DNA from 2 places in the Caballeronia sp. LjRoot29 genome. Region 2 is predicted to be linked to the other one. Evidence: predicted binding sites of a transcription regulator. Region 2 holds the regulator's gene; the other holds the start of a gene.

Region 1 (14,441 bases), on a different contig from region 2:
TTCGTCCTGCAAGGCTTTAAGGCCTTCGCCGGCTTCGGCGAGGGTGCGGGCCAGCTCATCGGGCAGCTTTGCCATGTGCTTTCTCTATATGCGATAAAGGACATTATCAACTATAGAGATTCAACCGGAAGGACTTTAGCCGCTCATCAGCTTGACTACTACATTCAGTGGATGTATATAAATTAATTCTTGAACATTCACTGAACATCAAGAATATGCTGATTAGCTTTCTGCGTACTCTTGCAGCGCAGTTTGACGACCAGAAGTATCCGACTGAGGTGTATTTCCATCTGCTCGAACAGACCCGCGTCGCCGCGACCCCCGCCGAGATTGGTGGGGCCTTGCTGCATCTGCTCGGATGGAAACTTGGGAAGATTCGGCGGGATCCGGACGGCCCCTTTATTGCCGAGCCATCGGGCACACGCTATGTAATCCATAATGCGAGTCCTAAAGTAATCAGCGAACGCCATGAGGAAATTCTGCTGTCGCGGGAATTCTTCAACTGGGCTCAGAAGGTGCGAGCCACCCACTACTTTGAAGCCAGCCTGATTCACGAACTGAACCGGTTTGAGTTGTGGTCGACAACCGTCATGCCGGTTTTTGTGTTGCACTGCTTGCAGCCACGCATCTACCCGATCGTGGATCGCTGGGTATTGCTCGCACACGATCTTCTGGACGGAGACCAAGAATCAGAATTCCGCGCAAGGCTGCGCTCGGATGTTGAGGCCTACGTGGCCTACCATGGCTGGTGGCTGCGGGTGTTGGCCGAGGCTGGCCTTGGTCCAATGTCTGCGCAACTGAACCAGCTCAAGGAAATCGACGCGGGCCTGTGGGCGGTAGGCAAGCGGGCTGCGCGATTGGTGGCGGAAATGCAAACCCGAGAAGACGATTCCATCGAATCGCCATCATATGGCGCCCATGTGCGCGCATTGGGAACGGATGCTGGGGAATTCAAGCGTCGCGCTATAGCGATCAGGAACAGTGGCAAAACGCAGCGCCAGGCGATCATTGACGCCGCAGCTGAGCTTTGCATCGAGTTGAAGCCATCTTATACGCAGTATCCAGGTAGCCATTTTGAACGCTGGCGCAAACAAGGCTTGGAATGATGCACGTAACCCGCCTATTTAACATAACACCTGTGAGCGCTCGTCCGTTGTCAGTGTTTTATAATAAAAAACCTCGCATTTTGCGAGGCTTTTGTTATTTACGCTTTTCACCCGAGTTTATAAAAAACGAGGACGGGTCGCCACGTGCAACTTATGGCGTTAAGCTACGAGTCGCATAAACTGTCGACTGGCCTACCCCGATCATGTCAAGAAGCCCGTTTCCGTCAATATCACCAAATACTACTGCGTTACGCTGTTTACTCCAGTTAACATCGTTTTTGTTGATGACGAATTGCGTCCAATTATTTTGGATTTCTGGCAAGCGATCCCCGAAAAACAGCCCCGTGGCGGAGTTGTTGGCGTTATTTCCCGGTTTCTGATTTAGGGTCGAATAGTTGGTCGTTCCCAAATATTCGAAACTGTGTCCCGTTGAAAGTGCAATTCTTAAAGCATAGTCTGCAACAACGACTAAGTCGGCCCGACCATTTCCTGTCATATCCAGCACTGTGCGAACGAATTTGCTGTTTGGAAAATTCGGACCGTAATAGGCAAAGCTGTCGCCCTCAGCGCCTGCGCTGGCTTCAATCCATTTTGTGAGCGCACCAAAATGGTTGCCCGTGGCATCCGGAGCCTTGGTTTGTAGCGCTACATAAATGCCGGTATCTCCGAACACAACTACGTCTGCCAATCCGTCCCCGTCTACATCTGCCATCACTCTCAGCGCATAACTGTTACTACCCAACGCGAGATCATCAGAAAACGTTCTCGTTGAACCGGGGTCAATGGTTGAATTTAAGCCAAAGCGTAGATCGATCTTCTGCAAAGGTCCGAATTTAACGCCGTCGGAATATGCGACATACGTGCCGTCATCTCCGAAGGCAAGCAAGTCGGCTTTGTTATCTCCATTAATATCGATCAACTGAAATTGGTGCTTCGTCGCATCCCATCCTTTCGTCGTCGAAAAATCGGTTGACCATAAAGCGTTTGGATTGAACTTACCATTCCCGGCGGTGGAAACAATTGCGCCTGTACCAGTGAGGCCAACCAAGTCCGCTTTTCCGTCTCCATCGACATCACCGAGGAGCTCGATCATCTGTGGTGTCCACGCACCCCCTTGCGGCAAGAAAGTATTTGTCCACGCGACCGGCGCGTTAAAGGTCTGGCCAGTCGAAGTCGCTACTTCAACTTCGCCGCCTCTAAACGCCACCAAATCAGCTTTTTTGTCACCGTTCACATCGGCAGTTTTAACGAATCCGTTCACGTTATCCCAACCACTGCTTACACTGACGTCGTGGGACCAGATTTCATCCGGTCCGAAAGCGCTAGAGCTAAAACTGTTCTTTTTTGTAAACGTGCCAGCTCCGAATACTGTGTTGTACGAAGTCATCGCTGACGCATCAGCTCCGGTAGTATTCGTTTGACGGTACACGTGGTACTGACTGGTCACTAACTGTTCGCTATTGACTGTCTTGCCCTGCTGCTTGAGCGCGTTCAAGATGATTAACGCTTGTTGGGCATTCTCGTTAGTTGTCGTAGAGTTTTGCTCTAAAATAATGCGGTTTTCCGGAATTTTGTAGTCCGTCATTAAAATTTTTGCAATCGTCGCAGCCTCGGTAGGTCCCCCTTTCGCGACACAGGTATTGACCGTCGTCGGATTTCCTTTGCCCTGTGCAAGGAAAATGGGATTCTTCAGTGTTTTCGAGACATCGACAGCTCGCTTGATCCGGTATCGCAGCAGGTCGCGAGGCGTGCAAGAAACATAATTCACTTGCAGGCCAGGCATGAAGATAACATCCATTGCAGAATCCTGCGGGTTCGCGTCGTGTCCCCCACCGCAAGCGGATAGAACAATCAATGCAGCGGTGGCAGTCAGCGATCCAAATTTAATGTTCAATTTCGTCTCCAAGAAAGAGAAAGCATCGATATTCGACAACAAGAAATCTCGCTTTTAATTCACGAAGGTTCGGCATCGGCATTACGTTTACCTGCTGCGCCTTGTCAGCTCGACCGGTAACGACGATGTCGCAATAGCTTTGTCTTTCCAATCAATCAACATTAGTTTTGAGTAATACCAAGAAAACCAATTAACAGATTTGGTTTCATCGCGTTAGCTACTGTCGAGTTGATTTAGCTTCAGCTGGATTTCGGGGTTTTTCTTTAATTAGTATACTAAGTAACAGCGAATCATTTTTGCTGCGCTCGACTTCAATACCTAATTTGATAGCCAGAGATTGCAAATCTAGCTCAGTCAAATTGCGTAACGATGACGAAATGACGAAATCAATTGTTCGTAAAAACAAGGCTAGCTTGGCCCACTCAAAAAACAGCACGCACAAAAGCGCTAACTCTGCGCCCTTAGGCCATCTGGACAGCTAACGCCGTCAGCTTGACATCGCCGTTTGATACCACATTTGAAATGGAAGCCATGAGGACTTGGAGACCATTATATAACCACAATAATACCAGTCAATCAGTTCTTTTTATGTGTCTGCGAGCTGTCGAAAGCTATGCGCAGTAAGCGTTTGGAGGATGGCCACGCGCTGTACGGGGGCTTTTCCGAGACCAAGGGCTTTCCCTGACGAACTTAGGAAAAGCGGAGGTCGCGAAACTGTTTTTTCGAAGAAAAGGTTCACCATTTCTTGACCCGAGTCTCGCCATGGGCAATGACGGCAGGAAGGCTAAACCCATCCAAGGGAGCGGGTTGGCGCATTAGCGACAATAATATTGGGCCCTGCGCTTCACCCTTGTTCAGTTGGCGACTCGACCGGATCGGTGTTCGACTGCGGTGGCCAACTTCGAAGGTTGGGCTCCACGTCAGGTTCGGGTACCGGGCCGATGTCCTCGCCGAACCAAGGCACATCTCGCCGCAAAACGCTTATGTATTCGTTCCAACCCGACTGATGGTTTGCAAACAAGTCATGTTGCACAACATGTGCGAGGACCTTACGATTTAGGTCTTCATCAAGCAACTCTTTGGGCCAAAGGAAAAAGGCGCTTGCTGCGCGCTTGGCAAAGTCATAGGGTGTCATTTCGGCATCGATCTGGCGGAGAAAAGTGAAGCTCGCGAGCGTTTCCTCTTGCGCAAAGGCCTCGCCAATGGTGTTGTACCGATGTCCACACTTCATTACGCACGAGATTGCTTCTACCATATCGCCCAGGTGCAATAGCAAAGCCCGGCGCTGTATTCCATCATCGGTCATCGTCATCTCCTGGATTGTGTCCTGCCGTGATTGGCTTGATAAGCCGAAATGTACAGTAAGACCTAAATCCAATACCTGGCGGCACCGCTAAGACTTTGCAAAGCCGGATCCCATTGGCCTTGGTTACCGAAAATCATTGAACGACCTGTCGAGTATTCAAGATGCAATCATCCGCCCAAGCGGCGATACGCGTTGAGGTGTCGTAGAAGCCCCTGCTTGTCCCCGCGTATTTCGCTCAAACGGGCAAGATTGAAATGTGCGTCAGCATGCGTCTCGTCCAGCGCGAGGCTTTTCTCATACGCAGCGGTCGCGGCGTCATACCGCTTCAGCTCCTCAAGTACAACGGCGCGATTGAAATGAAGCAGTGCGTCGTTGGGGAAATTTTGCAAAGCTTGATCGAACACGGAGAGCGCGTCCTCGCAACGAGTCTCGGCTTCGCACAGCAAGACACCCAGATTGATATACGCGAGGTAGTGCGGATCCGGAGACAGTGTTAATGCTTTGCGATATGCCTGCTCGGCGCCGAGGACGTCGGTGCTTGTCAATTGTTCCGCAAGCGCTACCCACTCGTCGGCCTGCTGTGTCCGGCTCTTTAAAGTTCGCGGCGTTGCGTCGAGAAACGCTACGTCGCCTTTGACAGGTGCAACCTCGAAATCAAGGAAATGTTGTCCCGATGTCGCATCCCATTGGTCATCGCCTGTTCTGACAGCGATAGCGTCACCGACTGCAGTAATGCGGATCCCCGATAGCGGGAGCTCGGCTGGCAACTCCGCCTTTAATTTGCCAAGCGCGCGCAGAATTTTGCGCGACGGAATCTTTGATGATTGCAGCTGAAAAGCCGTGCGCAACAACACTACGTCCTGAAACGTAAATCGCAGCTCGTTGCGCTTGCCGCGCATGGGCTGAACGAAGCCGGCGTCGATCAATCCCGACAACACGCGTCTCGAGACGCCAAGAATCGATTGCAGGCTGCGTAGCGTGTAGTCATGACCGGCGTTGCGTTTAATCACTTGCGAGCCCGCACCTTTGCTGGAGTCGCTTCTTCGACCTTCGGTGCTGCGCGCTTGACCGGCCGGCGAGGTTTAGCTGCTAACGATTCCACTTCGGCGGGAGGCGCTTTGCGCGCAGCGGAAGGTTTCGCCGGTGGAGTTTTTTTGGATTTGTTCGCAGTGAGACTCGCGCGAAGCGCTTCCATGAGGTCGATCACCTGGCCACCCGACTGTCCTGCAGGCGCCTCGGGCGACACAATCTGTTTGCCGGCAATCTTTTGATCGATGGCCTCGAGGATCCGCTTTTTCTCCTCGTCCTCGTAGGCGGTCGGATCGTACGCATCTTCCGAGACCTGATCGATGATTTGCAGGGCCAGCTGCAGCTCCTTGTCCGTCACGGCCTCGTCTTCGATATGCAAATCGCTCAGTGCGCGCACCTCGTCGGCAAACAGCAGCTGCTGAAAAACCATTCCATCTTCGGCGGGGCGGACTTGCACCACTCGGGTTTTCCCCTTATACGACCATTTGGCAAGCGCACACCGCTCGCTTTCGCGCATCGCCCGGCGCAGGAGGCTGTATGGTTTGCCGCCGCGTTTGTCCGGCGCGATGAAATAAGCCTTGTCGTAAAAAAGCGGGTCGACTGATTTTTCGGGAACGAAGGAGACAATTTCCACCACGTGAGTGGCGCCTTCCTCGAGCGCCTTCAGCTCTTCGGGCGCGAAGACCACGAAGTTGCCTTTTTCAAACTCGTAGCCTTTTTTCATGTCGGCACGGGCGATGACCTCGCCGGTCGCCTCGGAAATGTATTGCTGCTTGACCCTTCCGCCTTCCGGCGTCAGAAGGTTAAAGCCGACGCCGGAGGCGCTCTCAGTCGCTGAATACAGCTTGACCGGGATGGAAACCAGGCCGAAAGAAAGCGTCAACGAAGCAATCGAGCGCGCTGCCATGGTTTTCTCTCCTGGTCGCCGGCGACAGAGCGCGCAGCTGCAGCATACGAAGGACGGGCGAGCGGCCGAGCCCGTTGGCTGTTTAGTTTCGATTTTCTTGATTATTAGCCGCATCCTGAGAGCATGCAATATGCCCGGCACTGGTCCTGCGCCCTGACAGGCACGGACTGTGCACTTCCCCTGGACCGAGGAGAGCCGCCATGCCAGGACGATGGAGCACGACGCAAAAGCGCGAACGCCCGGTCGCAAACGATCCGCCCGGCGCGATGCCTTCAATCATCGAACCGGAGCTCGCGACACTGGCGAGTCGTCCGCCGGCATCCGGTGACTGGTCCTACGAAATTAAGTATGACGGATATCGGATGCTGATTCGCATCGAAGGCGGCTCCGTCAAACTCTTCACTCGGAACGGACACGACTGGACCGATCGGATGCCGAAGCTACGGGCGGCAGTCGAGTCGCTTCCGGTCGAAAACGCGTGGCTCGATGGTGAGGCGGTGGTTTTAAACGCGAGCGGAACGCCAGACTTCAATGCGCTGCAAAACGCGTTTGACCGGAGAAGCACGGCCAAAATCGTCATCTTCCTCTTCGACATCCTTTGGCTCAATGGGGAAGATGTCCGCAGCGAGCCCTTGCGCGCAAGGCGCCAGTTACTCCGCGACCTGCTCGAAGAGGTTCACGATCCGCTTATCAGATACTCTGCGGACTTCGCTGAGGACCCGCAGTCTTTGGTCGCCTCTGCTTGCAAAATGAATCTTGAGGGAATCATCGGCAAGCGCGGCGATGCGCCGTATCGCTCTGGACGTTCAACGAGCTGGGTAAAACTCAAATGCAATCTTCGCCAGGAGTTTGTCATCGCCGGCATCTCGCGCAACAAGGGTGCGAAATCCGGGGTCCGCTCCCTTTTGCTAGGTGTTTATGACGCTAGTGGCGTGCTTCATTACGCCGGCAATGTTGCGCCTTCAGTCAAAGCATCACGCAACGACGCAATCTCGAAGCGAGTCGAGCCGTTGAAACAGAAAAAGGCCGTGTTTGCCGTTGCGCCCGAGCCTGACCAAGACCGTGACTACATATGGTTGAAGCCCGAGCTCGTATGCGAAGTATCGTTCCTGGAATGGACACCGAGCGGCGAGATCCGGCACGCAGTTTTCTATGCAATGCGCGAGGACAAACCTGCTCGCGCAGTGGTGAAAGAGCAGGGCACCGTGATACCCGGCGAGGAAATAGTTCCTGACGACGCAAGATCGTCTCGAGAGCGTGCGGGGCTGCGAGGGTCTGTCTTCATCGCGAATATCAAAGTAACGAACCCCGCCCGAGTTGTCGACAGCGCTTCCGGTAAAACAAAGGTCGAGCTGGCGCGCTACTACGACGACATCTCGGAGTGGGCGCTACCCTATCTTCACGACCGGCCACTCACATTGGTACGGGCGCCCGACGGTATCAATGGCGAGCTGTTCTTCCAAAAGCATTCCGAGCGCGTGCGCATACCGGGAGTCGAAGAACTTCCAGTTGAGCTTCATCCACGCCATCCTCCGCTGCTCGTCGCAAACAATGCAGAATCGCTTGTGGGACTCGCTCAAATGAGCGTCGTCGAGCTGCATTCCTGGAACGCCGTCGCACCAGACTTAACCCATCCAGATCGCGTCATCTTCGATCTGGATCCTGACCCGTTGCTGCCCTGGTCGGCGATGCTCGATGCGGCCTCGCTCACCAAGCTTGTGCTCGACGAGATCGGACTCAAGTCGTTCGCCAAGACGAGCGGCGGCAAAGGGTTTCATATTGTCGTTCCGCTTACACGTAAGCAGAGCTGGGCGGAAGTTAAGGGGTTCTCGCAAGCGCTTGCGCAACACATGGCGAAGGTCTTGCCCGATCACTTCTCAGCAGTCTTGGGGCCCCGAAACCGGGTTGGCAAAATCTTCATCGACTATCTGCGAAACAGCCGCGGCGCAAGTACGGTTGCGCCGTTCTCTGTTCGCGCACGACCCGGTCTGGCGGTGTCGATGCCCATTACCTGGGACGAATTGAAAGACGTCACCGCTGGCGATCAATGGTCGATGAGCTCAGCACTTGCCCGGCAACGCTCGCTCAACAGCGATCCGTGGGAAGGCTATTGGAAAACCCGTCAGGGCATCACGGTAGCGATGCGCCGCGCCATCGGCATGCAGCGTTGATGTGGTTTGTCACACTCTTCGGTAAGCAGTGGCGTACGGCTACGGGCGCTGCGCAATAGTGTCGATGCAGATGGCCAAGACGCGCTGAACCATGGTGCTTGATAGATTCAACGCCATTTCTCCCGTGAATAGAGCTTGAACGTGCGCCTGCCGGATCACGACCTTGGCTTTGAACAGGTCGCGTCTCGCGAGTCGTAACGCGAGCTGCCCCAGGTTGACTCGCTCAAGCCACGGCATCTTTATGGCGTTGCGTCTGAGCCAGAGCCGGCAACTCTCGACGACGTGGTCAACCCGCCATTCACTGGTTAAGCTATGCGACGCTGCAGCGGTCACGACCAGGAAGCACAACAATTCGGCGCGCCGTTCATTCTCTACAAACATGCAACTCCTCGTCTAGCGTTTCTGTTGGGCTTGCATCGTTTGGGTCATGCGCTGACTGCACCTGAACGCGGTTCCGATGCAACTTCCGTCACACCCATCGCAATAGTGACGATCGCGAACGTCCTCGGACGCGCTCCATGCGTTGTGATGGTCGGCTGGCGGCGTACCGACCGTGCGCCCGTTTTCACGCGCGTAAAACGTCGGCTCGCCGCTCTTCCCGCGAGACACCGCTTCGTCCACCGAGTCGCCGAATGCCGCTCGCAGCTCCGCGACGAAGGCCGCCATCTCCGGCATGGGATGCTTTCGTCGAACAAGCATATCCACAACAGCCTCCGCAATCGACAAAAAAGGGGCAATTCAGCGTTTCAAAACCCGTTATAGAATACTGTACATTCATACAGTGTTGTCTGTCCATGAGCCGCCCGATCCCGATTACCGCCGACGCCGCAGGCTCATTTCTCATCGAAGTGCTGGCAAAGGTGCCGGCAGGGTTTCCCAGTCCGGCGCAGGATCACACGCAAAAGCGCATCGATCTTAATGACGTGCTGGTGCTCAACCCAATCGCGACGTTTCTGTTCCAGGTTGAAGGGGACTCGATGATCGATGCGAGGATCTTTGACGGCGACCGTCTGATCGTTGATCGCTCGATCGAGCCGGTCCATGGTCGTGTGGTCCTTGCCTGCGTCGACGACGAGTTCACGGTCAAGCGCTTGTACAAACGCTCGGGTGTCGTCCGTTTGCATGCGGCGAACCCCCTCTATCCCCCAATCACGTTTGTCGAAGGGCAGGAGATGAGCGTGTGGGGCGTGGTCACGTGGAATTTGCGTCAACTGCTGCATCCGCAGAAACGTCGATGACCACCTTTGCCCTTATCGACGGCAACAACTTCTACGTCTCGTGCGAACGGTGTTTCAGGCCGTCGCTCATCGGCAAACCTGTCGTCGTACTCAGCAACAATGATGGGTGTGCAGTCGCGAGATCGCAAGAAGCAAAAAATTTGAAAGTGGGAATGGGGCAGCCGTATTTCCAGATTCGCGACCTCGAGCGCACCAACGGCCTTATCGCACTCAGCTCTAACTACGCCCTGTATGCTGATCTCAGCGACCGCATGATGTCATTGATCGGCCAGTATTCGCCCGTCCAGGAGATCTACTCGATCGACGAATGCTTTCTCGACCTGGGCGGATTTCGCTGTGACCTGACAACCTATGGCCTTCAGATCCGCGCTCAGGTGCTGCAATGGATTGGCATTCCCACGTGCATCGGCATCGGTCCCACGAAGACGCTTGCCAAGATGGCGAACCACATTGCCAAGAAGAATGTCGGGCGCCTATGGCATGGGGTATGCGACATCGGAATACTGACAGCAGAAGAGCGCGACAGTATCTTTGCGAGCGTAGACGTTGGCGAGGTCTGGGGCGTCGGCCGCAAGATTGGCGCGCGTCTGCATGAGATGGGTGTCGAAACGGTGCTGCAATTCAAACGCGCGAGTCCCTCGTTCATCCGCAAGCATTTTTCTGTGGTTCTCGAGCGGACTTTGCTCGAGCTCAACGGCATCGCGTGCTACGGCTTTGAAGATGCGGGGCAACCGCAAAAGCAAGTGCTTTGCTCGCGCAGCTTCGGTCATGTCGTCTATACACTCGATGAGCTGACGCAGGCCGTCACGCAATTTGTCGCGACAGCAGCCGAGCGACTCCGCCGCCAAGCGTTGCACGCCAATCAGGTCCAGGTCTTCATCCGAACAAGCCCGTTTAAACGCGACGACCCGCAATACAGCCGTGCCATCAATGTTCCGCTCGTTTCACCGACGTCGGACACCCTGACGCTGGTCGACTCGGCGTTGTTCGGGCTGCGTCAGATCTATCGGGAGGGTTTCCGGTATGCGAAGGCAGGTGTGCTGCTTCACGAATTGCAATCGATCTCAATTGAGCAAGGCGAGCTCTTCGGTCGCGATGCCAGCCGGCAGGCGAAGATGATGGTTGCGCTCGATGCGATCAACGACAAGTACGGTCGGGGGACATTGAAGGTCGGCGCGGTTGAGCAGCGTAGAACATGGCACATGAATCAGGACAAGCGCAGTCCCGCCTACACGTCCGACTGGGCAGCACTTCCGATTGTGCGATAGGACTGGTCGGTGGAGAAGGGTGATCACCTCTCCGACCAGCGCTGGCACGCGGGTATCATGATTCACGGACAGGAGATGGAGAGCATTCGCCATGTGTTATTCGGCTCAGATCACGGCAGACTATCGAAAATACGTGCACGTCTATGGCGCGGACATCGACATCGATGAGTTTTTTCGACTCTTTTGGGACCGCCGCAGCGGCAGCAAATCGAAAATCCCGAAGGCCATGGAAGCGCCGTTCCTGCTGCCGCAAACGGATGCAGAGGCGCGTATCAAAGAAGCAATCGTCGAGTTTTCGGCCGGCCAAACGGCGAAGCTTGAAGAGGACCTGTTCAAACAGCGCACGCGGCTGGCCGACGCCGAGCGTACGCTATTGACGAAGACCACCAAGGCAGCGACCGAAAGCCAGCGGATTGCGACCGACAAGATCGCTTGGATCCGCAGCAAGCTGGAGGACTTCAACCGGACCGAGCTGAAGGACCGTGACTCACGGATATTTCCCGGGCAATACGCGCCGGTGATGGTGGTCGAAAATGGTCAGCTTGTGGTGAAGCCAATGCGATATCAATGTCGTCCCGCCGGCAAGCCGGCGTTCTACGACACCAAGTATCCCGGAACGTACAATGCGCGAAAAGACAGCCTTGAAGGGTTCTGGAAGGGGCTCTTCGGATACACGCACGGCGTGATGTTGGTCAGCGCGTTTTATGAAAACGTACCGCGTCATCGCGTTGAGGCTCGTGAGTTGGCTGAAGGCGAGAAAGAAGAAAACCTCGTGCTCGAGTTCAAGCCAAACCCGCCGCAGGACATGTTAATCGCGTGCCTGTGGTCGAAGTGGACAGGCAAAGGCGAGCCGGACTTGTTGTCGTTCGCCGCCGTCACAGACGATCCCCCTGCGGAAATCGCGCTCGCCGGTCACGACCGCTGTATTGTCCCGATCAAGCCCGAGAACATTAACGCGTGGCTCAATCCGGATCCGGCTAACCTGGCGGCTCAGTACGCCATTCTCGACGATCGTCATCAGCCGTATTACGAGTATCGTCTCGCCGCTTGAGCGGAGGAGAACCGCAAATACGTTCAGAGAGCGTAGACGCTTGGACCGCCACTAGAACCTCCATTCAGAAGGACGACTAGGTTCAGTGAGTGAAGTGAACAGCAGCGCGGCCGCGGGACCATTCAAGAGCGAGCGCGTCTGATTGCTTCCACTGCCGTCGCGCTTGCGAGGTCCGCGTAGAGTTCGGCCCACTTGCCAAGGAGCGATGAATCGTCGGTGAGGAACAGGGGGTGTTCCGCCCATACACTGACCATTGGTCCCTTCCAACCCAGTTCGAAAATACGAAGGTCTTCGTCGTCGCTCACGCCCAAATCGACCAGGTCGACGAAGGACGCGAGGTTGTACAGATAGACTTCGAGCGGCTCGATGTCAAAGAGCGCCGCAAGTACCGATGCCGCCCGCTTGGACGCAGCTTCTCGGCTGCCGGCCATCAGGAAAACGATGCGTTCGTCGTTACTGTTGGGCTTACCGAATATCACACGGTATAGGGATGTCCTGCACCGATTGCTTAGTTGCGTGCTCATTTTAATTTTTGTCCTGACCTAATGTCGAATCGTCCAAGGTCGATTGCGCTTCGCCGTCACACGGCCTGGTCAACGTACAATCGGCACAGAGCGGCGCACGTACCTGCTTTGCCGTATCTTCGTTTTTGGAACGGCCGGAGCCATGATCGGTCGAACTCACATCACTAATCATAGAAGAAAACACGACCCACATGACGAACACTGGATACCGCGCCCTGCTGGCGCAACGTGAAGCACTGGAAAAGCAGATTGAAGAGTTGAGAAACGCCGAGCGCGGCGACGCGATCGAATGGATCCGTGAGCAAATGGCCCTATACGAAGTCAAGCCCGAAGACCTCGAGCCACGCAGTAGCCGCGGCCCGCGGAAGCAATCGGCGCCTGTCGCTGCGAAATACCGTGATCCCACATCGGGCGCGACCTGGAGCGGTCGCGGCAAGCCCCCTCGCTGGATCGCGGACCAGGATCGCGACAAGTTCGCTATCACTGACTGATCCTCGCCACGATACCGAGCCTACGATGTTGTCCACACAATTTGTGGACAGCGTTGTGGACAACATCACTTGAAAGCCCATAAGTCGTTGTTGTTCCGACGATTATCGGGCCCGCCTCGATGTGCGCCATGGGCCCCGTCAATCGATCAACGCAGGTTCGGGCTCAGGTGGCTCAGATGGCTTCGTTCCCTTGGGCGCCGGCTTGATCTCGGCGAGGACGGTCTGCCGCAGGTGCTGCTTGACCAACAAAAGCCGCAATTTTTCGATCGCGATCAATTCACCTAGATTCTCTTGCCGCCATGCCTGATGAATTGATTTGAAATAACTGTCGACTTCGTTGATCACACCCCGGCTGAACTGAACTTCCAACACGAGCCGCTCGATATCTTCGTTGCCTCGGTATTTTTTCCAGAGCGAACGGAGTTCTTTTAGGCTCAATGGTGCAAACTCAGGGAGGGCTTTGGCCATCGCATCGATCTCGGTACGAACTATTCGGTGATCGCGGCGTGCTCGAGCGCAGGCGCGGGCAGTTCGACGGTGCGCCGCTGAACGCGACGATGCTCGCTGATCAAGTTGGGCGACGGAAAAAGTTTGACCATAATCGGCGCCGGTGCAGCGGGACCTTTGCGCTTGATCAGTTCGACGGCGACGCCCTCAGCCACCGCCCGAACGGCAAGTCTAAGGGGCGCCGGCGACGAGTCCTGGGCACGCGCCAGCGGCCGCATGACGACAAACAACATCTCGGAACTCAGTGCGGCCAGCAGCAGGCGCCTGAGCGACTCGGCGCGGATATGTTGCTGCCAGAGCACGAGTGCACCGCAGCTGCCTGCTCTCAGGATCTGCTCCGCGCTCCACAGCGCATCGGATGACTTAGCAGTCTTTAACCACATGAGCTTGCTCGGATTTATGCCCATAAAGGCGTAGCCGTGTGCATTGGGAATCTGCTGCGGCGCGATCAGTGCAATCGAGCGCTTATTCGACACCGCCGCCATGGCAGGACCCAACAGGCGCATTTCGCCGACGCCGGCTTGCTGTAAAAGCAACTCGGTCATGGTCCCCAACGGCCAGCCGCCGCCAGGCAGCTCGGCTGATAGTGCGGGGTAACCCGTGTCTACGGTGCGCCCATGGGCGCGCGCCAATTGCGTCCCTCGCCAAAGGCTTGGGTGGATCGATTCGATATGGTTCGGTAAAGCGCTCATGCAAAGTACTGTACATATATACAGCTTTTATAGCCACGAGCAAAAATTAGGTCCAAATGAGATTATGGCTAAAGGCGCCTTTCTCCTATTCCACACCGATATTTGCTTGCAAGTTTCAGGGAGATCTGCCTCTAGTTGGGCCAAGGTGATCAGGGAACGCCACGGGCGTCATGCTGAGCTTAATCCATTGATTATGCAGAAGAATCCGGTAAGGTCTGCTGCACGATTGGCATTTTTTTTGCGTAAAGATGCATCTG
Region 2 (14,678 bases):
CAGTGGTGGGTTCGTCCATGATCAGCACGTCGGGATCGTTGACCAGTGCGCGCGCCAGCGTCAGCCGCCGCTTCATTCCGCCCGATAACTCGCCGACCCGCGCGTTCGCCTTGCTTTCCAGCCGAGCAAATTCGAGCAGCGAAGGCACCACGGCTTCAATTTCGTTGCCACTCATGCCGAAATAGCGGCCGAACACGAGCAGGTTTTCGCGAACGGTGAAGTCCGGATCGAGGTTATCGAATTGCGGCACGACGCCCACACGGCGACGGGCGTAACGAGCACGCGAGGGGATGGGTTCATCGACTAGATGGATCGTGCCCGCATCCGGCGCGGTCAGGCCGAGCAGCATCTTGAGCGTGGTCGTCTTGCCCGCGCCGTTAGGACCCAGCAGGCCGAAACACTCGCCAGGCTGGACGTGAAAAGACAGGCCATTGACGACGGTCTTGTCACCGTAATGCTTTTCGACGTCGACAAACTCGATCGCCGGGCCGGCCGGCTTTGCCGGCGGCCGGGTGGTGTCGCTGGGAAAGTCTTTAGGAAACACTGCTGCATCTGACATGCGCAAACTCAGGTGTTGGGTCTGATTTAGGTCCGAAGACAAGCTAACTAGTTTAATCGATTGCACCAACGAGGCGCGTCCCGCTGTCTGACCTGCACAGCAAGGGCGCACGGAGGTTGTTTTTCGGCTGCAGAGCCCTTTCGCGACGCTCCAATTAATTGCCGGGAAGCCCACCCAGCAAGGGATTCGCGGACCTGGCACGCTGTCCGCTTGGCGTTTCGCGGACGACTGGACCGCATTAGCGTTTTCCATCGTTGCCACCGTTTCAACGACGCACCATGATGAAGGCAACGCGGCCCGGGCTTTTGTCGCCCGCCCGGTCCACGGGGCAGAACTTGCAACACTTGACGACCGTCTTTTCGATGCCCTTTGCTGCCCTCGTTGCAGCGCGGAGAACCACCATGGCGAGCTACCGAAAAATCCTGCTGTGTTACGACGGCTCCCGCGAAGGGCGTAAGGCGTTACGTGACGGCGCGAATCTGGCGCTCGACCTGAAAGCCGAAACGCACGTGCTTGCCGTTGTCGACATGCGTTCCAGCATCGCCCAAAGCGCCGGCCTTCTCACCGATATGGCGTGCGGCCGTTTTGAGGACGCCGCCCGGGACATCCTGCGCGAAGGCGTGGAATGGCTGACCGAGCGGGGCGTGCCGGCGCAGGGCCACTTTGCGTTTGGGCATCCTATCGATGAAATTGCCGGGCTCGCTCAGAGCTTGCAGGTGGATTTGGTCGTGGTGGGGCATCGGTGCCGCACGGGCCTTGCGCGCTGGTGGATGGGCTCGGGCAACACGCCGCTGATGGATCGGGTGTCTTGCAGCATTTTAGTGGCGGTGTCGCCGACGGGTACATCCGCCGAACAGGAGGACGCTGCGCACGCGGCGAAGCCCGTGAAGGCCGAGGTGAGTGCCTGATAAGTAGATGGCTAAGCGGGTCCCGCTGGCCGCTCGCAGCAACCGGATAGCGTTCGGTTGCTGCGGTGAACCTGCTGGCTCGCCTAACTGTCGTTCAGTTCCACGGCGACCAGTTTCCAAGAGAACAACCCGTATCGCCGAAGAATGGCTGAATAGCGTGCTTCGCCGGTGCCATGCTGGTAATTCACCGCGAAAGTATTAAAACTTCGATACCCCGCCGTGGTTTGAGGCGGCGGTTTCGGTGCGGATGGCGCAGCGGCGGCAGGCGCCGGTTGAGCGGGCGCGAGCGGCGGCGCTTGCGCGGCTTCCGGAGACGCAACCACAGCGCCATTGGCCTCCGCCGGAACCGGCGGTTTCTCGCCAGGATCACCTCTTGGCGGTATGCCATTGAGAATAGCCGCCACGCCGTCGGGCGTTGCATACGAATCGACCAGCGGGCCGACTAGCGCCGCGCCAATCATGGCGCCGATTATCGCTAACGGATTGCCGCTTTTCTGTATATCGATTCTTCGGGTCAGCAACTGCCCGACCTGGTCCTTCAGGCTTTCACGTAGCAACGGAAAGTCGACGTACTGATTCACGGTCTGAGCGTCACGGGCGTCGGCGGCACGTTTTAGCCGATCGAGGGCAATATAGGGCGACGCATAAATCACACCGAGAACCGCCACAACAATAACAGCCAACAACGCAATAACAACGGACTTGCTGGTACGGGACAAAGGCATACGCGTGGGGACCTTTTGGCTGATGAGGTAGACGCGGCTCGAAATGCAAGAGTTGTGGCCAAACGAAAGGCCTAACGAGAGACCTTGGACGACTCAACCCTTGAATGGACCGCACCGGCGCCAGAACTATCCCCGCGAATTCACCGCGCCTTAAATATCAGGCGAACAATCCATCTTCAACGCCTGCGCGTTCCTCGTCGATGCAGCGGTCGATCATGCGCGATACCGCTTCGATATTGCCCACCATGATGACCCGCGACTCACCGCGATAAACCCGCACGGGTGCACGTTGCTCGGACTGCGTATGCACCGATGTACTCAACGATACCCGGGCGAACGCCGGTTGCCGCGAGGGCAAGACTGGCAATTCGCTGAAGAGATCAGGCGTGTCAGCAGGTTTTTGTGTCTTGCAGGAAATCAGCGAGCGCAGATGCCGCAAACGGCCAAATTCCCGGAATTGGCGAAACGAAAGCGGTGCGCGTGCTGCCGGCGCAAACGATGCGGATAAAAAAGAAGCAGAAAACAACCGGGCGAATCGTTCCATGATGTTTCTCCGATAACCGATGACAACCGATGAGAATAGGGCGCGCGCCGGTTCCTCGCGAATGCGATGTCCGTCACGCTTTATGGGGCTGGAATTCAAGCGCAGCGCGGCTGGGGAGAACATCCACCGCCGCCCTGCAAATCAGAAATCAACAATCAGAAATCAAAGCTCGCCGGAGCGGATCAACCCGACCGCAATACCTTCCAGCGCAAAGTCGTCGCTGCCTGATGCAACGAAGATATTCTCGTAATCAGGATTTTCAGCGATCAGTTCAACGCCATCTGGGCGACGTTTCCAGCGTTTCACCGTGACGTCGTCGCCGAGCCGTGCCACGACGATCTGCCCGTCCTTCGCCTCGTTTTTCTTCTGTACGGCGAGCAGATCACCGTCGAAGATGCCTGCGTCGCGCATGGAAAGACCGCGTACCTTCAACAGATAGTCCGGCTTGCTGGAGAACAGTGCCGGGTCACAGGCGTAATGCTGGGAGATATGTTCCTGCGCAAGGATCGGGCTACCGGCCGCCACGCGCCCGACCAGCGGCAACGACAACTGCATGATGCTGGCGTGCGGCAACGTGAACTGGTGAGGGCCGTCGTCAAGACTGCCATTAGTCAGCAAACGAATGCCGCGCGATGAACCCGCAGCCAGCTCGATCACCCCTTTACGCGCCAGCGCCCGAAGATGCTCTTCGGCGGAGTTAGCCGAGCTAAAACCGAGTTCAGCCGCGATCTCGGCGCGCGTGGGCGGAAACCCCGTACGTTCGATAGCGCGCTGGATCAGTTCGAAAACCTCTTGCTGCCGCGCAGTCAGTTTGCTCATTTTGGTCACGTGCATTTGCCCCTTTATGGCCGGTCGTCCACTGTATGGATGAACAGATGCCTGTAGTTTTATACAGTATTCGACGCTTTTCAAGCTTTACTTTAAGTTCGACGTCGTCAGAACCACACAGAGGCCCCAAACACGGTGCTCCAGCGGCTCTTTGATGGCCGCAACGCCGCTTCCAGTCTTCATTAGCACTTTTTGATCTAAAAGAATGAATAACAATTATTTTTAATAATGAAAGCCCATCGATAGACTCGGCTGCTCAAACACATAAGACGGGGAGCGGGGCAATGCTGAGTCGGAATTCGGGGTGGGGCGCACGGGCAAGGAAGCTGGTTGCCACGACGGTGATCGGGGCAGCGTCGGCGACCGGGATGATCGTGGGAACGATCTCGCTGGCGCACGCCGACACGTCGTTCCTTAACGTGTCGTATGACCCGACGCGTGAGCTGTACCAGGACTTCAATCAGGCTTTCGGCAAGAAATGGAAGGCTGAAACCGGAGAAACCGTCACGTTCAAGCAGTCGCACGGCGGCTCAGGCGGTCAGGCGCGCTCGGTTCTCGACGGTTTGCAGGCCGATGTAGTGACTCTGGCGCTGGCCTATGACATCGATGCGCTCGCGGGCAAGGGGCTCGTGGCGCAAGACTGGCAGAAGCGCTTGCCGGACAACGCGTCGCCGTACACATCGACAATCGTGTTTCTCGTGCGCAAGGGCAACCCGAAGCAGATCAAGGACTGGCCGGACTTGCTCAAGCCGGGCGTGTCTATCGTGACGCCGAATCCGAAGACATCCGGTGGCGCGCGCTGGAACTATCTCGCGGCATGGGCGTACGCAGAGCATCTGCCGGGTGGCAACGCGACGACCGCCAAGGAATTCGTGACCAAGCTTTATAAGAATGCCGGCGTGCTGGATTCGGGCGCGCGGGGTGCGACCACCAGTTTCGTGCAGCGCGGGCAGGGCGACGTGCTGATCGCGTGGGAAAACGAGGCGTTCTTGTCGCTGAAGGAATTTGGCTCGGACAAGTTCGAGATCGTGGTGCCGTCGGTGAGCATCCTGGCTGAACCGCCGGTCGCCGTAGTCGACAAGGTCGTGGATCGTCACGGCACGCGCAAGCTGGCCGAGGCGTACCTGAAGTATTTGTATAGCGAGGAAGGTCAGGAGATCGCGGCGCGCAACTTTTATCGGCCGCGTTCCACTGCCGTTCCTGCTGCGCTGACGAAGCAGTTCCCGAAGATCAAGCTCTACACGATCGATGATTCCTTCGGTGGCTGGACCAACGCGCAAAAGACGCATTTCGCCGATGGCGGCGTGTTCGATTCCATCTATCAACCGCAGTAAGCGTAATGGTTTGAAAGGCAGCATCGCCGGCGCTCATGCGCTCGCGATGCTGTAGTCGTAAAGAAGTTTGAAACAACACCACGGCCGCATAGACGGCCTGTAATCAACCCGAAGCTCGACCCCGAAGCGCCGTCCCCGCGGCGCGGCGGAACTGGATGATTCACGCATGACGACCTTCACTTTCCGCAAGCCCAGCGCGCTGCCGGGCTTCGGCCTGACGCTCGGCATCACGGTGGCGTATCTGAGCCTCGTAGTGCTGATTCCGCTCGCCGCGACCTTCGCCAAGACCGCTACGCTCGACTGGGCGACGTTCGTGCGCGCCGTTACGTCGCCGCGCGTGCTGGCGTCGTATCGGCTGACGTTTTCGGCGGCTCTCGGCGGCGCGCTAATCAACGCCGTGTTCGGCTTTCTCGTGGCGTGGGTGCTCGTGCGCTACACGTTCCCGTTCAAACGCGTGGTCGATGCCGTCGTCGATCTGCCGTTTGCGTTGCCGACTTCCGTGGCCGGTATCGCGCTCGCGGCCGTGTATGCGCCGAATGGCTGGATCGGCCAGTTTCTCGCGCCGCTCGGAATCAAGGTGGCGTTCACGCCATTCGGCGTGCTCGTGGCGCTGACGTTTATCGGCTTGCCGTTCGTCGTGCGTACCGTGCAACCGGTGTTGGAAGATTTCGAGCGCGAGCAGGAAGAAGCGGCCGCGTGCCTTGGCGCGACGCGCTGGCTGACGTTTCGCCGCGTGGTGCTGCCGTCGCTGTTTCCAGCCATCCTGACAGGCTTCGCGCTCGCGTTCGCGCGTGCACTGGGCGAATACGGGTCGGTGATTTTCATCGCGGGCAATGTGCCGATGAAGTCCGAAATCACGTCGCTGCTGATCATCACGAAGCTCGAACAATACGACTACGCAGGCGCGACTGCGATTGCCGTCGTGATGTTGTGCGTATCGTTCCTGATGCTGCTGCTGATCAACACGCTGCAATGGTTCCTGCAACGGCGTACGAGCCGCAGCGGCGCAGGACCGGCGCCCGCTTCGGCTGGTGCATTGCATATCGACGGGGCGAAAGCATGAGCACCGTCAACCAGAAAGCAGTGGACGCAGCCGCGCCCCGCGTGACGGAACACAAGCTTGATCCGGTAACTGAACCGCGCGCCGTGCGCTGGGTCCTGACCGCTATCGCGCTGATTTTCCTGGCGCTGTTTCTCGTCGTGCCGCTCGTTGCCGTGTTTGCGCAGGCCTTCGCGAAGGGTGTGGACTATTACTTCAATTCGCTGAAAGACCCCGACGCGTGGTCCGCGATCAAGCTCACGCTCATCGTCGCCGCCATTGCAGTGCCGCTGAACGTGGTGTTCGGGTTGACGGCGTCATGGTCTATCGCCAAGTTCGAATTCCGCGGCAAAGCCTTCCTCACGACGCTGATCGATTTGCCGTTTTCGGTGTCGCCGGTCGTCTCGGGCCTGATCTACGTACTGATGTTCGGCGCGCAGGGCTGGTTCGGCCCATGGCTCATCGATCACAACGTGCAGATCATTTTCGCCGTGCCCGGCATTGTGCTCGCCACTATCTTCGTCACGTTCCCGTTTGTTGCGCGCGAGCTGATCCCGCTGATGCAGGCGCAAGGCAACGACGAGGAAGAAGCCGCGCATGTGCTTGGCGCGTCGGGCTGGCAGATATTCCGCCGCGTGACGCTGCCGAACGTGAAATGGGGCTTGTTATACGGCGTGATTCTCTGCAATGCACGGGCGATGGGTGAGTTCGGCGCGGTATCGGTGGTATCGGGCCATATTCGCGGACAAACCGACACCATGCCGCTGCACGTCGAGATTCTCTACAACGAATACAACTTCTCGGCGGCGTTTGCCGTGGCGTCGCTGCTTGCGCTGCTCGCGCTCGTCACACTCGGCCTGAAGCTGCTCGCCGAGCGCCGCATGTCGCAATCGATTGAAGCAGTGCAGGCGCGGCCCGCTGATGTGCCGGTTGCGTCACTCCAGAACTAGAAGGCGAAAATCATCATGAGCATCATCGTTCGGAATTTGCAGAAACGCTTCGGCGATTTCGTCGCGCTGGATAACGTCTCGCTCGATTTTCCATCGGGCGAGCTGGTCGCGTTGCTCGGGCCGTCGGGCTGTGGCAAGACCACGCTGCTGCGCGTGATCGCGGGGCTTGAATACGCGGACGCCGGTTCGGTCGTGCTGAACGGCGAGGACGTAGCGGCCGTGGGCGCGCGGGAACGGCAGGTCGGTTTCGTGTTCCAGCACTACGCGCTGTTCCGGCACATGACCGTGTTCGAGAACGTGGCATTCGGCCTGCGCGTGAAGCCGCGCAGGGAGCGGCCGACCGAAGCCGTGATCCGCGAGAAAGTGCATGAATTGCTGAAGCTCGTGCAGCTTGACTGGCTGGCGCAGCGGTTTCCATCGGAGCTTTCGGGTGGGCAGCGGCAGCGAATTGCGCTGGCTCGGGCGCTGGCAGTCGAACCAAAGGTGCTGCTGCTCGACGAGCCGTTCGGCGCGCTCGATGCCAAGGTCCGCAAAGAGTTGCGTAGCTGGCTGCGGCGTCTGCATGACGACCTGCATATCTCGACTATTTTCGTCACGCACGACCAGGAAGAGGCGCTTGAAGTCGCGGACCGGATCGTTGTGCTGAATCGTGGGCATGTGGAGCAGGTCGGCAGTCCGCAAGACGTCTATGATCATCCGCAGACATCGTTCGTCTATGAATTCCTGGGTGCGGCAAACCGGCTCAAGGGCAGCGTGGATGCGAACGGTTTTGTGGCGCAAGGCGCCGCGCAGCCGATCAGGACCGAAGCGAATTTCGCGGGTCCCGCGTTCGCTTATGTACGGCCGCACGACCTGACGCTGTTCCCGACGGCTTCGGGTCATCGCGATGGCATCGTGGTCGATGTCCGGCGCGTCGTGACGCTTGGCGGCTCAGTGCGCGTGGATCTGGAAGGCGCCGAAGGCAACGTGCTGGAAGCGGAACTGGATCGTGAAACCTGGCGTGGATTGAATTTGAATATCGGCGATGGTGTGACCGCCGTGCCGCGTGTTCTGCGCGTATTTCCGGCGCATTGAGCTTACTAAAAAAGAGAGGCTGACATGAACTTCCAGCAATTGCGTTTTGTACGCGAAGCCGTACGGCAGAACATGAATCTGACCGAGGTCGCGAACGTGCTTTATACATCGCAGTCGGGTGTATCGAAGCAGATCAAGGATCTTGAAGACGAACTTGGCGTCGATATCTTTATTCGACGCGGCAAGCGTCTCACCGGCCTGACCGAGCCAGGAAAGGAAGTGCATCAGGTGATTGAACGCATGCTGCTCGATGCCGAGAACCTGCGTCGTGTCGCGCGCCAGTTCGCCGATCAGGACAACGGCCATCTGGTGGTCGCGACCACGCACACGCAGGCGCGTTACGCGCTGCCCAAAGTGATCCGACAGTTCACCGAAGTATTCCCGAAGGTTCATCTCGCGTTGCGTCAGGGCAGTCCGCAACAGATCGCTCAGATGATCATCAACGGCGAGGCGGACATCGGCATCTCGACGGAAGCGCTTGACCGGTATCCTGATATCGTCACGTTCCCGTGCTACACGTGGCATCACACGGTGGTCGTGCCGAAGGGACATCCGCTGGTCGGCCGCGAGAACATCACGCTCGACGAGATCGCTGAATATCCGATCGTCACCTATGACCACGATTTCACCGGCCGCTCGCATGTCGACCAGGCGTTTGCGAAAGCAGGTGCGCTGCCGGACGTGGTGCTGACCGCAATCGATGCCGATGTGATCAAGACCTATGTGGAACTGGGCCTCGGCATCGGCATTGTGGCGGCGATGGCCTTCGACGAAAAGCGCGATACCGAACTCGTCGCGCTCGACACGCAGCATCTGTTCGAAGCCAGTACCACGCGCGTGGGTCTGAGGAAGGGTGCTTTTCTGCGGGCGTACGCGTACAGGCTGATCGAGATGTTCGCGCCGCAACTCGATGAAGCGCAGATCGCGGCGCAATTGCGGGAAGCTGTCTAGCTGTTAGAAGGATTGCAGCGTACAAGAATCAGCCAGCCGCCGCTCCGCTACAATTACGGCTATGAACTCCTCACACACTTCATTGCCGCGGATCGTGGTGCTGGCTACCGGCGGAACCATCGCGGGCGAGGCCGGCGATGCCGCGAAAACCTCGGGTTACAAGGCCGGCGTAGTCGGCGTCGACAAACTGCTCGGCGCCGTGCCTTCGCTCTCGCAAGTCGCGCGGATTCATGCCGAGCAAGTCGCGAGTATCGACAGTAAGGACATGACCCCGGCGCTATGGGCCACGCTCGTCGCGCGAGTGAATGCGTTGCTGGCGCAGGACGATGTTGACGGCATTGTCATCACGCACGGCACCGATACGCTCGAGGAAACCGCCTACCTGCTGCATCTCACCGTTAAGAGCGAGAAGCCGGTTGTGCTGACGGCGGCCATGCGGCCGGCAACGGCTTTATCCGCTGATGGCCCCCTGAATCTTCTCAACGCCGTGACGGTGGCGGCGAACCGGGCATCGTGGAAGCAGGGCGTGCTGGTCGCGTTCAACAACCAGATTCATTGCGCCCGCGATGTGACCAAGACGAGCACGTATGCCGTCGATGCCTTCCGTTCACCCGAAGGCGGTGCGCTCGGCTGGGTGCAGGACGGGCAGGTGGAATTCCAGCGTTTGGTAGTAAGGCCGCATACGGTGCGTAGTCCGTTCCAGATGTCGGCTGATCTGCCCGCGGTCGAGATCGTGACGAGTTATGCGGGGGCGTCGCGAGTGGCTGTCGATGCATTTGTTGCCTCGGGTGTCCAAGGGCTTGTAATCGCAGGGACAGGCAACGGTTCGATTCATTCGACCCTGCAACAAGCCGCGGCCGATGCCATCAAACAAGGCGTTGCAGTGATTCGTTCGTCGCGGGTAGGCGCGGGTCACGTGATGCGCAATGGCGCGGCGCCTGACGATGCACTCGGCTCGATCACCGCAGGCGGTTTAAACCCGTACAAGGCGCGCGTGCTGCTGATGTTGGCATTGGCCGCGGGCACCGCACCGGCAGACTTGCAACGCGCATTCGATACGTACTGAGCGCGGCGTATCGCAGAAGCTCAGCCCAGCAATTTCCGATACTGCACGAACCCGGACCGATCTGCGATGCGGTCATATAACTGCATCGCGTCGGTATTGGTTTCATGCGTCAGCCACCAGACACGCGAACATTCAGCTTCTGCGGCCTTGGCATAGACATGCTCGATGAGCTTGCGTCCGATTCCGGCTCCGCGAATATCCGGCTCCACGTACAGGTCCTGCAGATAACAATAATCGCCCGCAGTCCAGCACGACCGATGCATGATCCAGTGCACTATCCCGACTACGCGGCCATCCATTACCGCTACTGCGGCGAATACCGGCTCTGCTGGATCGAGCATGCGAACCCATGTGCACTGGGTCGTGTCCATGGGGATATCGGTCTTGTAGAACGCCTGATATCCGCGCCATAGCGTCAACCAGGCATCGAAGTCAGCCGCAGTCACGGGTCGGATTTCAATAGGGCTTGTCGATGTCATGGGCGTGATCTTCTTGGCGTGTGGGTGGTTAGGAAGATCATAGAACGCGTCCACGCAGCCCAAAAGAGCCAGCGCAGCTCGTTTGCACGGAGCCACGCGTCGATTGTCAATCAATCAGAACACGCAGGATACTGATGCGCTCGCTACCGTATGCGTGATGCGAACAGAACAGAGTCAGCCTTCCTTTGCGCAGTCGCTCAAACGCTCGACATCACCCGACACAATATGTTCGAGCTGCCGCGTGATCGATTCTATGGGCCAATCCCACCAGGCGAGCGCTTGGAGTTTTGCCGCGACATCAGGCGCGAACCGTTCCTTGAGCGGTTTAGCAGGGTTGCCTCCCACGATAGTAAAGGCGGGAACATCGTTGGCGATGACCGACCGCGACGACACGATCGCGCCGTTGCCAATCTTGACGCCCGGCATGATGAGCGCGTCGTAGCCGATCCATACGTCGTTGCCGATAACGGTGTCGCCCTTGTAGGGCAGCTCGGTCACTGCGGGCATGACCTTCTCCCAGCCGTTGCCGAATATCTGAAACGGATAAGTGGATACCCCCGAGAGCTTGTGATTCGCCCCGTTCATGATGAACTGAACACCTTTGGCAATCGCACAGAATTTTCCGATCACGAGTTTGTCGCCGATGAACGGGAAGTGATAAAGGACATTCCGTTCGAAATTCTCAGAGTCTTCGGGGTCGTCATAATAGGTGTAGTCACCAATCACAATGTTCGGGTTGCGCACCGTGTTCTTGATGAAACAGACCTGTGGGAACCCTTCCATGGGATGTTTGGTATTTGGATCAGGACCGTTCATGTGGCCTCCTGGGAATATTGATCGTTGGACGCGAGAAGCCGCTCGGCCCGGCGCGCGGCTGGCCGCTCAGTGTATTGGGAAACCTGTCCGTCGGTCGATCCTGCCGTACGTAGCTGAGCCTTGCGAACCTCGCACATGAAAAAACGCGACCCTCGGGTCGCGTTTTTATTGAAGCATTCAACCGTGCTTGATACTGATCAAGCCAGCGCGGGAATCCGCAGGACCTGTCCCGGATAAATCTTGTCCGGGCTCTTGAGCATCGGTTTGTTGGCTTCGAAGATTACGTCGTTCTTCGCGCCGTTGCCGTAGTACTTGTCGGCGATCTTCCAGAGATTGTCGCCGGAAACCACCGTATGGAATTGCGAAACGGGCGTGGGATTCAGTACGGTTAGTTGATCGTCGACCTTGTCCACGTGCTGCACGTTACCTGCTGCCACGAGGATCTTTTCCTTGGTTGCCTGATCGGCGGCCTGGCCGCTGACCGTGACCGTATGTGATGCGCCGTTGAAGCTGACTTGCAGGTTGTCGGCGTTCAAGCCTTGAGCGCGGATGTAGGTGGCGATTGCGTCGCCAGCCGTCTTATTGAGCGCGGCGACATCCGGTGCCGGTGCTGCTCCTGCGGGGGCCGCAGTTGCCGAAGTTGATACAGCGCCGAACAACTTCTCGCCGGCGTCCTTGATGAAACTGAAAATGCCCATGTTGCAACTCCTGTAATGACCGCGTGAATCGGCACGATAAAGCCGAGCCCTTTAGTCGCGAGAACTAACCGATAGTTCTCGGTTTCACCGATGGAGTTGTAATACTGTGTGGACGGACATTTTGCAAAACGTGTTTGAGCACGTCGACAAAAAAAGATCCGGCAAGGCGAACACCCGGCAATGACGTCTGACCGACCAAGGCTTCCACGGCATCACCGGGTGCCGCTTGACGGACCCCGCTTTATTGCACTTTCTGCAACCGGCTATACGTATAGAAATACGCACGCGTCAGCCGGTTTTCAAGCAGTTCATTCGGTAACCTGATGATTCGACATCAGTTCCAGCGCCTTCACCATTCCAGAGTGATCCCACTCGCGTCCACCATTTGCCACGCACACGCTGAACAATTGCTGTGCGCTCGCCGTATGCGGCAAAGCAAGACCGAGTTTCTTCGCACTTTCCAGCGCGAGGTTCAAATCCTTCTGATGCAATTCGATTCTGAAGCCCGGATTGAACGTGCGTTTTGTCATGCGTTCGCCGTGAACTTCCAGGATCCGCGATGCCGCAAAACCGCCCATCAAAGCACGCCTGACACGTTCAGGGTCTGCGCCGGATTTAGACGCGAACAGCAACGCTTCAGCCACCGCTTCAATATTAAGCGCGACGATAATCTGGTTCGCGACCTTGCACGTTTGTCCCGCACCGTTATCGCCGATGAGCGTGATGTTCTTGCCCATGAGATCGAAGAGCGGCTTTGCGCGTTCGAACGCCGCTTCCGGGCCGCCGACCATGATCGTCAACGAAGCTTCACGCGCACCCACTTCACCGCCCGACACCGGCGCATCTAGATAGTCGCAACCCAGCGCGTTGATTTTCTTCGCGAACGCTTGCGTTTCGAGCGGCGAGATGGAGCTCATGTCGATCACGAGCTGACCTTTCTCCAGTCCTTTCGCAACGCCGTCGTCCGCGAATAAAACGTTAGCGACGTCGGGTGTATCGGGCACCATGATGATGACGATTTCGCTGGCCCGCGCCACGCCCGTCGAACTGTCGACTACTTTGCCCAGTGAACGCAGATCGTCCGGCACGGGGTACGCGCCGTTCAACACCAGCGCATGGCCGGCTTTCTTCAAATTGCGCGCCATGTGCGCGCCCATGATGCCAAGGCCGATAAATCCGATTGTTGCCATTACGTGTGTCTCCTCCAGTTATGCCACTGCTCGCGCAGTCTTCCATCCAGCGATTTCCTGCAGCCAGACAAGGCCGGCTACAGTCGTGCTGCGCGGTTTGTACTCGCAACCGACCCAGCCGTCGTAGCCGAGCGAATCCAGCAGCGAGAACAGGAACGGATAGTTGATCTCGCCCGTGCCGGGCTCATTGCGGCCGGGGTTATCGGCCAGTTGAATATGCGCAATCGATGGCAGGTTGCGCTTGATCGTCGCAGCCAGTTCGCCTTCCATACGCTGCATGTGATAGATGTCGTATTGCAGGAACAGGTTGTCCGAGCCCACGTCGTGAATCACGTCCAGTCCTTCCTGCGACCGGTTGAGCGCGAAGCCGGGGATATCGAAGTGATTGCACGGCTCGACCAGCAGCTTGATGCCTTCTTTCTTCAACGCGGCGGCCGCAAACTTCAAGTTTTCGACGATGGTCGCCCGCGCTTCCTCGCGGCTTACCGAAGCCGGCGGAATGCCAACGAGACAATTGAGCTGAGGCACGTTCAACGCTTTCGCGTACTCGATGGCCCGCGTTACGCCTTCACGAAATTCCTCTTTGCGATCGGGCAGACATGCGATGCCTCGCTCGCCGCCTTCCCAATTCCCAGCCGGCAGGTTATGCAGCACGAGCTGGAGATTATTGGCGTCGAGCCGTTGACGCAGGTCGGCCGCCGAGTACGGATACGGGAACAAGAATTCAACCGCTTCGAAGCCCGCATCGGCGGCCGCCGCGAAGCGATCGAGAAACGGCAACTCGTTAAACAGCATGGTCAGGTTTGCAGCAAATTTCGGCATGATCTCGGTTCTCTCTCAGGCGCTATACGCAATGGCCGTCGGTGCGTCCTGCTCGCTTTCGGCGAGTGGTTCGAATTCGTTGATTGCATCGATCTCCGTGCCCATCGCGATGTTCGTCACGCGCTCGAGGATCACTTCCACGATGATCGGCACGCCGAATTCCGCGAGCATTCCCTGCGCCTTGCGGAGGGCGGGAACGAGGTCTTCCGGATTGAACACGCGCACTGCCTTGCATCCCAGGCCTTCGGCCACTGCGACGTGATCGACGCCATAACCGTTCAGATCAGGTGCGTTGATGTTCTCGAAGGCGAGCTGGACGCAGTAGTCCATATCGAAACCGCGTTGCGCCTGACGGATCAGGCCGAGGTACGAGTTGTTCACGACCACGTGGATGTACGGCAGCCGGAATTGCGCGCCAACGGCGAGTTCTTCGATCATGAACTGGAAGTCATAGTCGCCGGACAAAGCGACGATCGGCCGTTGCGGGTCCGCTGCACGAACACCGAGCGCGGCCGGAATGGTCCAGCCGAGCGGGCCGGCCTGACCGCAATTGATCCAGTTACGCGCCTTGTACACATGCAGGAACTGAGCGCCGGCGATTTGCGACAGACCGATCGTCGAGACGTAGCAGGTATCGCGGCCGAAGACCTTGTTCATCTCTTCGTAGACGCGTTGCGGTTTCATCGGCACGTTGT

The links. Region 2 encodes LexA, which represses DNA repair genes until DNA is damaged. Its sites were predicted from a motif close to ACTGTATNNNNATACAGT; they were not measured.
Region 1: ACSQ83_RS30800 (LexA family protein) is a predicted target of LexA. The motif match lies at 9,179-9,196, and genes of this name have one in related genera.

The regions. Positions count from the first base shown of each region.
Region 1 is NZ_CAXUPU020000041.1:12,869-27,309, reverse strand. It holds gene ACSQ83_RS30845 (hypothetical protein) at 1-75, opposite strand, end outside; gene ACSQ83_RS30840 (hypothetical protein) at 168-1,106, shown strand; gene ACSQ83_RS30835 (FG-GAP-like repeat-containing protein) at 1,258-3,000, opposite strand; gene ACSQ83_RS30830 (hypothetical protein) at 3,845-4,306, opposite strand; gene ACSQ83_RS30825 (tetratricopeptide repeat protein) at 4,474-5,313, opposite strand; gene ACSQ83_RS30820 (Ku protein) at 5,313-6,242, opposite strand; gene ligD (DNA ligase D) at 6,509-8,413, shown strand; gene ACSQ83_RS30810 (hypothetical protein) at 8,453-8,794, opposite strand; gene ACSQ83_RS30805 (hypothetical protein) at 8,807-9,088, opposite strand; gene ACSQ83_RS30800 (LexA family protein) at 9,208-9,651, shown strand; gene ACSQ83_RS30795 (Y-family DNA polymerase) at 9,648-10,919, shown strand; gene ACSQ83_RS30790 (SOS response-associated peptidase family protein) at 11,011-11,970, shown strand; gene ACSQ83_RS30785 (hypothetical protein) at 12,093-12,494, opposite strand; gene ACSQ83_RS30780 (H-NS histone family protein) at 12,686-12,985, shown strand; gene ACSQ83_RS30775 (hypothetical protein) at 13,124-13,453, opposite strand; gene imuA (translesion DNA synthesis-associated protein ImuA) at 13,474-14,184, opposite strand.
Region 2 is NZ_CAXUPU020000008.1:25,610-40,287, reverse strand. It holds gene nodI (nodulation factor ABC transporter ATP-binding protein NodI) at 1-559, opposite strand, end outside; gene ACSQ83_RS11755 (universal stress protein) at 961-1,467, shown strand; gene ACSQ83_RS11750 (DUF2939 domain-containing protein) at 1,551-2,192, opposite strand; gene ACSQ83_RS11745 (hypothetical protein) at 2,350-2,736, opposite strand; gene lexA (transcriptional repressor LexA) at 2,899-3,555, opposite strand; gene ACSQ83_RS11735 (sulfate ABC transporter substrate-binding protein) at 3,849-4,898, shown strand; gene cysT (sulfate ABC transporter permease subunit CysT) at 5,065-5,961, shown strand; gene cysW (sulfate ABC transporter permease subunit CysW) at 5,958-6,887, shown strand; gene ACSQ83_RS11720 (sulfate/molybdate ABC transporter ATP-binding protein) at 6,903-7,961, shown strand; gene ACSQ83_RS11715 (CysB family HTH-type transcriptional regulator) at 7,986-8,912, shown strand; gene ACSQ83_RS11710 (asparaginase) at 8,974-9,978, shown strand; gene ACSQ83_RS11705 (GNAT family N-acetyltransferase) at 9,999-10,457, opposite strand; gene ACSQ83_RS11700 (Vat family streptogramin A O-acetyltransferase) at 10,632-11,273, opposite strand; gene lysM (peptidoglycan-binding protein LysM) at 11,471-11,971, opposite strand; gene glxR (2-hydroxy-3-oxopropionate reductase) at 12,280-13,161, opposite strand; gene hyi (hydroxypyruvate isomerase) at 13,180-13,983, opposite strand; gene gcl (glyoxylate carboligase) at 13,999-14,678, opposite strand, start outside.